2 regions of the Streptomyces sp. NBC_00647 genome follow, and region 1 is predicted to be linked to the other one. Evidence: riboswitches for the same ligand, from Rfam matches in the RefSeq annotation. Region 1 holds a riboswitch; the other holds the start of a gene.

The links. A riboswitch is a leader RNA that binds a small molecule or an ion and turns the genes downstream of it on or off. The one in region 1 is predicted to bind cyclic di-AMP.
Positions count from the first base shown of each region.
Region 2: linked by a shared signal. The riboswitch ahead of OG788_RS32855 (M23 family metallopeptidase) and the one ahead of OG788_RS04410 (NlpC/P60 family protein) in region 1 are both predicted to bind cyclic di-AMP.

Region 1 covers NZ_CP109040.1:1,007,299-1,011,503, forward strand. Annotated here, with positions in the region: gene OG788_RS04400 (PadR family transcriptional regulator) at 1-270, opposite strand, end outside; gene OG788_RS04405 (hypothetical protein) at 419-736, shown strand; gene OG788_RS04410 (NlpC/P60 family protein) at 781-2,586, opposite strand; cyclic di-AMP (ydaO/yuaA leader) riboswitch at 2,595-2,767, opposite strand; gene OG788_RS04415 (hypothetical protein) at 3,224-3,454, shown strand; gene OG788_RS04420 (alpha/beta hydrolase) at 3,529-4,205, opposite strand, start outside.
Region 2 covers NZ_CP109040.1:7,468,921-7,473,125, reverse strand. Annotated here, with positions in the region: gene OG788_RS32865 (HPr family phosphocarrier protein) at 156-437, shown strand; gene OG788_RS32860 (GntR family transcriptional regulator) at 664-1,359, opposite strand; gene OG788_RS32855 (M23 family metallopeptidase) at 1,557-2,321, opposite strand; cyclic di-AMP (ydaO/yuaA leader) riboswitch at 2,334-2,494, opposite strand; gene OG788_RS32850 (M16 family metallopeptidase) at 2,708-4,096, opposite strand; gene OG788_RS32845 (pitrilysin family protein) at 4,093-4,205, opposite strand, start outside.

The DNA of each region.
Region 1 (4,205 bases):
GTCGTCGAGCCACCCCTGGAGGGCCGCCCTGCCCTGGTCCGTCAGCGTCAGCACCCTGCGGTTGCGGCCGCTCTCCTGTCGCACCTGCGACAACAGCCCGCCCTCGAGGAGGCGGTCGCACTGCGCGTACACCTGTGCGTGCGGCACCGACCAGAAGGGCGCGACCGTACGGGCCGCCTCCACCTTGACGTCGTACGCGCTGGCCTCGCCCAACTTGTCGATGATGCCGAGCACGAGAAAAGAGGCGGTGGTCAACCGAGCATCAGCCATGGGGCGACCGTATCGCCACCCGATCACCACGCGGCAGGCGCCGCCCGACGCGAAGAAGCTCCGGGTGCCCGGCACAATGCGGGGTAGACGGGCGATCACACAGCCGACCGCACTTCAGGCCCGCGGGGCACCCACGCAAGGAGTTCCTGTGACCACCTACGTCATCACCGTTCCCGGGACATTCGTCCACGGCCTCTCGGACGCGTCCCGTGCCGACGTGGAACGCAGGCTTCGCCCTCAGGACCCCCAGAACACGGACCTGGGCGAGACCGAAGAGCTGAGCCTGCTGACCGTCGACGAGAACCGCACGTTCTCCGTCCGGCTCGAGGTCGAGGCGGCGAACCAGAGAAGCGCCGAGGCCGAGGCCGTCCGGCTCGTCTCCGGCGCACTCCGCGACAGCGGCCTGTCGGAGGACGACGCCCCGCTGGGGCCGGCCGCCGTCACGGGGATCGACCGGGAATTCTGACAGCGCCCGCCACCACGACGTTCCTCCGGAGGTCCGGGCCTGTCTCAGGCCGGACGGACGACGCTGTGGATCGCCCCCTGCCCGGCGTAGTGGATCGACTCCTCGGCGATCCGCGCACCGGGACTCGGGGCATGGATCATCATGCCGCCACCGATACAGAGGCCGACATGGCTCACGTTGGCGTGGAAGAAGACCAGGTCACCGGGCTGGATACCGGTGAGGGCGATCGCGGGCCCGACCCTGGCCTGGTCCTGCGTCGAGCGGGGAAGCAGCACCCCGGCACTCTTCCAGGCCGCCTGGGTGAGACCGGAGGGGTCGTACGAGCCGGGTCCGGACGCGCCCCACACGCACGGCCTGCCGACCTGCGCACGGGCGAAGGCGACCGCCTCCGCGGCCCTGGTGTCGTAGCCGACGACCGGTGCGACGACCGGTGCGACGGCGGGAGCGGCACCGGTGCCGGCTCCTGCTCCGGCGCCGGCACGCGTGAGGCTGTCGATGTCGAACCCCGGAGTCGGAGTGACGGGCGCAGGGGCCGCGGGCCACGACTGGTCGCTTCCGGCCGGCCACGCCTGCCGCCACCCCGCGTCGACGGGCGGGGACGTCGACGCGAACGAAGCCGGCATGGGGGCCGGCTCGAAGTACGTGGGCAGGGGCGCCGGCGCGAAGGACGTGGGCACGGGCGCCGGCTCGAACGCGATCGGCAACGACGCCGACTGGAACTGGGTGGGCACTGGCGCCGCCTCGAACGAGGCGGGCAGGGGGGCCGACTCGAACGACGTCGGCAGCGGTGCCGACGCGAAGGACGTGGGCACGGGCGCCGACTCGAACGCGATCGGCAACGACGCCGACTGGAACTGGGTGGGCACTGGCGCCGCCTCGAACGAGGCGGGCAGGGGCGCCGACTCGAACGACGTCGGCAGCGGTGCCGACGCGAACGAAGCGGACAGGGGGGCCGACTCGAACGAGGTGGGCAGCGGTGCCGATGGGAACGGGGTGGGCAACGGTGCCGACTCGAACGAGGTGAGCCGGGGCTCCTCCGCCACCGGCCGGTACTCCATCGCCGGGGCCTGCACGACCGGCATGCTCTGCCGCGCGGCGTGCCTCGACAGCAGAGCCTGCGCGGCGGCCAGCTGGCGCCGGGCACGGTCCTTCTTGACCTGGAGCGGGGACAGCTGCGACGCGGCGTCCGGAGCGGCTGCCGCCGGCAGCGCCGCACGGACCGCCGCCCCGGGTCCCGCTGCCGCCGGGGCGCTCCCGGCCGTCAGCTCGGCCGCCGGACCCGCTGTCAGTTCCAGGACGGGGCGCGCGGTCAGTTCCGGAGTCGGACCCGCGGTCAGCTCCCGTGCCGGAGCCGCCGTCAACTCGGCCACAGGGCGGCCGGCTTGCTCCACCTGATACGTCGTCGGACCATCCACCGGACGTCTCGCACCCTGCGCCGGGCGGGCGGCTGCCTGACCGCGGTCGGGCTGCCTGTCGGCCGGAAGTACGGCCGGGACCGAGGGTCCGAGCCGGGAGCGCGCCCCGTCGAACCACTGCCGCATCAGATCGGCCTGGGCGGGATCGACGTCCGCGCGCCCCTGGCCGGCGGCTCGCCGGTCGGGCTTGCGGGAGAGGTTCGCCAGGGCCCGGGTCGCGTTGAAGTTGCCGGTGGCGTTCTCCGCCTGGTCGTACAGCGACGAAAGCCGCTGGCGGACTTCTTCCCGGGTGGGCTCCGCACGCCCGGCGGGCGGCTGGGCGTTCGTGGTCGGGGCGAGCGTCGACTCGCGCGACACGGCCATCGCCGCGACGGCGGCGTCCCGCACGCTCGGCAGGTTGGTGCCCGAGGTGGGCGGGGTGCGTTCCGGCGCCATGGGAGTGGCACTCCTTCCGTCATCCGCCTACCGGGTTAGCTGTCGGGTTCGGGCGGACGGTTCCGGAAGGTATGCCCTACGACCCTTGCCCCGTAAGGCGGTTGGGCCGATTCACCCCAAGTTCGGTGGGTCCCCGGCTCCAGCTGCCACGGGGACAGCCAGGACTCGGCGGAGGCCGCGCCGCCCGGCGAGCTTCGCCGGAGGGAGTCGGGCGACCTGGTCGCCAACTTAGCCATGTTGTGCACCCCATGTGAAGATCCACGTCCCAGATGTCCGATACGTTTTCGTGACCTTCATCGCACGACCTCGAAGGGCGACGGTGAGGGCACACGGCGTGCTCAGAACGGCGGCGGAGCAACCCCGTTGAGGGCGCTCGGAACTCCGGTCCTGTCCAGCCGCCCTGGTCCAGCCCCTTCCACCCCGCCGCTCGTGCGTCCCGCGGACCCGGGCCCGTGGTCCCGGGGCTTTCGGAAGTGCGTACGGAACTGGCGTTCCCTGACGCCTCGTTCGACATCGGCGGCGTCCGATGGTCACACCGTGACCGGTTGTGGCCGAGCTGGCCGGATCACCGCTGCGACCGCGTCCCGGCCCTACCTTCGAGGCACGGAAGACCACGCGAGCGAGTCGAGGATCCCACGTGCACGATGCGCCGATCTATGCCCAACTGATCTCCGAACGCGGCGACATACCGACGCTCGTCCGGAGCGAAGCCCGTCGGCTGCAACGCGACTTCGAATGGATCCTCAGCTGGGATCCGTCGACAGGTACGCCGCTTCCCGCCTCCGCCGCACGACTTGCGGCCGGCCCGCGCCGCGGCTTCTCCACCGGCCCGGACCCCGACGACCGGCTGGACTCGACCGGCCTCTAGGGCCCTGTCCGGTCGATCGCGGCGGAGACACGGGCGCGGTCGGTCTCCTCCCCCGTGATCGGCCGGACAGGATCCTAGAGAACCCCGGGTTCACCGCCGGGCCACTCGGCGAGAAGGGGTCCGAGCCCACCGTCGGCCCGGGACAGCAGCCCGGCGACCGTGGAGCCCGTCGCCCGGTGCCAGGTGCGCGCGCGTCGGAGCATCGCGTGGTCACCGCCCTCGACCCGAACGGCGCTCGCGGCGCAGCCCGCCTCGTCGGCACGGCGGACGAGGGCGAACGACGCCGCGGGATCGGTGACCCGGTCCCGGTCTCCGTGCAGAACGATCACACGCTTGTCCCGGAGGTGGGCCACCGGCTCACCCTCCGGGCACCAGGGTGCGAGGGCCACCACGGCCCGGACCTGTGGCGCGGCCGCGGCGCGCAGGGCGGCGCGACCGCCCATCGAGTGGCCCACGAGCACCACCGGCACCTCCCCCACCAGATCGGCGAGTTCGGCGAGCGCCTGCCGGACATCGGCGACCGGGTCGGCGTCCGCACCGTTCCACCCCCGGTGGCGGTAGCGCACCTGCCCGACGAACACGTCCTCGTCCGGCAGCGCTCGCGTCACGGCGCGCACGAAGGGCCGCATGCGCACACGGGCGACATGCCACGGACGGGACGGGGCCCTGCTGTCCTCCCTGCCACCGTGAAGGATCAGCACGGCGGCACGCGTCGGACCCGAACCCGGACCGGCGGTGCGACGCGTCTCCA
Region 2 (4,205 bases), 6.5 Mb from region 1:
CGCGTACGACAACGGCGCGAGGCAGTCTGAGGAGACGGACGCCGGAGCGAGCCGCGGTCCGCCGTCGCCGCGGACGGACCAGGGACCGTCCGGGCACGCTTCACGATATGGGACACTGGTCTAGACAACCCGGAACACCCGAAGGGCAGCATCACATGGCTGAGCGCCGCGTCAACGTCGGCTGGAACGAGGGCCTCCACGCCCGCCCCGCCTCCATCTTCGTCCGGGCCACCACGGCCTCCGGCATCCCCGTGACGATCGCCAAGGCCGACGGCAACCCCGTCAACGCGGCCTCCATGCTCGCGGTCCTCGGCCTGGGAGCCCAGGGCGGCGAGGAGATCGTCCTCGCGTCGGACGCCGAGGGCGCGGACGCCGCTCTCGACCGCCTGGCGAGGCTCGTCGCCGAGGGGCTCGACGAGCTCCCCGAGACCGTCTGAGCCCACAAGGCACCCAGGACACGTACGGCCGAGCCGCGCCACCCCTCATCTCCGGGTGGCGCGGCTCGGCCGTTTTCCGTACCTCGTTCAGGAATTCTCCGGTGGCACGAGCGACCCGCGCCGTGCGGCCACGAGAATAGCGCGCGCCTGAATTCCTGGCACGCGAACAAAAGGGCATCAGAAATAGGCCCCTGCCGAATATCCCTCTTTGTATACGGCGCCCGTGTTAATGACGCGGGCCCGTCATGTTTACGGGATGTTGCGAAGTTCTCACACGCTCTGGCCGATCTCCGCCCCCAGGAAAGCGGAGCCGGTGCGCGGACGTCGCACGTTCGGCGTGCAGGGCCGTGATCGCGCGAGCCCGCTCACTGTCGCCGCGGGCGACCGCGTCCACGATGCCGCCGTGCTCCGCCCAGGACTCCGCGGGGTTGGCCGGCGCCTCCACCGAGTACATCCAGGCGATCTTGTGTCGCAGCTGGGCGAGCGTGGAGGTCAGCGCCGGGCTGCCGGACGCCTGTGCGAGCGTCTCGTGGAACCAGCCGCCCAGGGAGCGCAGATCCTCGCTGTGGCCCCTCCTGGAACGCTCCTGCCCCAGCCTGACCAGGCCCCGGAGCACCTTGAGGTGGGCCTCCGTGCGCCGCTGGGCGGCCCGCGCGGCACCCAGCGGCTCCAGCAGCATGCGCATCTCCAGGAGGTCCGCCGCCTCCTGCTCGGTGGGTTCCGCGACGCACGCGCCCGCGTGCCGGCGGGTGACCACGAAGCCCTCGGCCTCCAGCGTGCGCAGAGCCTCGCGCACGGGGACGCGCGAGACGCCGTAGCGCCGCGCGAGCAGTTCCTCGGTCAGCCGGCCGCCACGCTCGTAGACACCCGCGACAATGTCGTCACGGATCGCCGTGCATACCGAGTGCGCCGGAATACGCATGACCGGACCTCCGCTTTAATCCCCGCGAAACGCCATCGATTGACGCTTGTTCAGTGACTCTATTGCAGGAAGCCGGAATTTCCGATGGCAGGCCTGAATCCATGGATATTTTTTGGACAGACGGCCTCCGGAAACGATGATGCCCCGGCTCGGTGAGCCGGGGCATCGAAAGCGGTGGAGAAGCGGCGAAGCGGTCGTCAGACGTTGACGCCGTGCGAACGCAGGTACGCGACCGGGTCCATGTCCGAGCCGTACTCGGCGGTCGTGCGGGCCTCGAAGTGAAGGTGCGGTCCGGTGGTGTTGCCGGTGTCCCCGGAGAGAGCGATCTGCTGCCCCGGAGTGACCGTCTGGCCGACGGACACGCCGATGGACGAGAGGTGGCCGTACATGGTGTACGTGCCGTCGTGCATCTTGATCACGACTTGATTGCCGTAGGCGCCACCCCAGCCGGCCGTGACGACCGTGCCGGAGCCGACGGCGTGGACCGAGGTGCCGGACGCGGCGTGGAAGTCGACGCCGGTGTGGCTGCCGGAGGACCAGAGGCTGCTGCTGGCCTGGTAGCCGGTGGAGACGTACGAACCGGTGATCGGCATGACGAAGGTGTTCAGGCGCTTGCGCTCGGCCGCGCGGGCGGCGCGCTCCTTGTCCTCGCGAGCCTTCGCGGCCTGCTCGGCGGCGTGCTTGCGGGCGGTCTGCTCGGCCAGCTTCCGCGCGGCGGCCTCGTCCGCGGCGCGCTGCTGCGCGAAGGCCTGGGCGTCGATCTGGTCGGCGACCGAGTCGCCGATGGTGATGGCCTGGGTCAGCCCGGTCTGCTCGACGGAGGATTCCGCGGCGAAGGCGGGGGCGGCCAGGGTTCCGATGACACCGGTGGTGGTCAGTGCCGCGACGCCGACGGCGCTCGTGGTCGTGCTGTGCACCCGGTTCGGACGACGATGCTTCCCGGTGCCACAGGTGAACGCCATGTAGGGGCTGGTCCTTTCCTTCCCTCTCGCCTACCGGGTTAGCTGACGGGTTCGGAGCAGGAAGGTCTCCTACGGACCCCCTCAGGGAGGGCGTCCGATTCACCCCAGGGACTACGTGTGGGTCCCCGGCTCCCCATGGCTCGCGCCACGCGGGGACTCGGCGATGACTGTCCGGTGCCGCGGGCGCGGCGCACTGCCTGACGAACAGTCGGACAGACGCTAAACGGGGTGTCGTTCGAACAACAAACAGATCACGGTTTTTGTAGCGCATCCCACAGGGCAGAAGGGCAACCTCCATACCAATACGGACATCTCGGGGACGGCGTCCGGGTAAAAGAGGGCCCTGGTGACTCTTCAGTCACCAGGGCCCCCTCGTCGCGCGGGCTCTACTCGGCGGCCACCACGCTGACTTCACCGATTCCGAGAGCCTTGACGGGCTCCTCGATCTGCGCCGCGTCGCCGACCAGGACAGTCACCAGACGGTCCGTCGGGAACGCGCTCACGGCGGCCGCGGTGGCCTCCACGGTGCCGGTGGCGGCCAGTTGCTGATAGAGCGTCGACTGGTAGTCGTCCGGCAGGTACTGCTCGACCTGGTCGGCGAGCGTGCTCGCGACAGCCCCCGCCGTCTCGAACTTGAGGGGCGCCACGCCCACCAGGTTCTGCACGGCGATGTCCCGCTCGGCGTCGGTCAGCCCCTCGGCCGCGAGGGTGCGCAGCACCTTCCACAGGTCGTCGAGCGCCGGACCGGTGTTCGGGGTGTCCACGGAGCCGCTGATGGCGAGCATCGCGACGCCCGTGCCGTCCGGCGCGGCGCGCAGGACCTGACCGAACGCCCGCACACCGTAGGTGTAGCCCTTCTCCTCGCGCAGGACTCGGTCGAGGCGCGAGGTGAGGGTGCCGCCGAGGCAGTACGTGCCGAGCACCTGGGCGGGCCACACGCGGTCGTGCCGGTCGGCGCCGACACGGCCGATGAGCAACTGCGTCTGGACGGCGCCCGGGCGGTCGACGATGATCACGCGGCCGGTGTCGTCGGCGTTCACCGGCGGCACGGGACGCGGCTCGGCGGACGAACCGGTCCAGGAGCCGAGCGTGTCGCCCAGCAGTTCGTCGAGGTCGACGCCGGTCAGGTCGCCGACCACGACGGCGGTGGCCGTCGCGGGGCGCACGTGCTTCTCGTAGAAGGCGCGTACGGCCGCCGAGTCGATCTTCTGGACGGTCTCCTCGGTGCCCTGGCGCGGGCGCGACATGCGCGCGCTCGCCGGGAACAGCTCCTTGGAGAGCTCCTTGGCCGCACGACGGGCCGGGTTGGCCGTCTCGTGCGGGATCTCGTCGAGCCGGTTGCGCACCAGCCGCTCGACCTCGCTGTCCGCGAACGCCGGTGCCCGCAGGGCGTCACTGAGCAGGCCGAGCGCCTTGGCCAGGCGCGAGACGGGCACTTCGAGGGACAGGCGTACGCCGGGGTGGTCGGCGTGCGCGTCGAGCGTGGCGCCGCAGCGCTCGAGCTCGGCGGCGAAGTCCTCGGCCGAGTGCTTGTCGGTGCCCTCGGAGAACGCACGCGCCATGATCGTGGCGATGCCGTCCAGGCCCGTGGGCTCGGCCTCCAGCGGCGCGGCGAGGATCACCTCGACGGCGACGACCTGCTGGCCGGGGCGATGGCAGCGCAGCACGGTCAGGCCGTTGTCCAGGGTGCCGCGCTCGGGGGCGGGAAAGGCCCACGGCTTGGGGCTGCCGGCCTGGGGCTGCGGATGGAAGTCCATGGTGGCGAGCTCGGTCACTTCGCCGCCTCCTCGTCGGTCTCGTCAGCGGCGTCGGTCGGTTCGGGTGCGGTCGGCTCGTAGACGAGCACCGCGCGGTTGTCGGGGCGCAGGCGGGCCTTGGCGACCT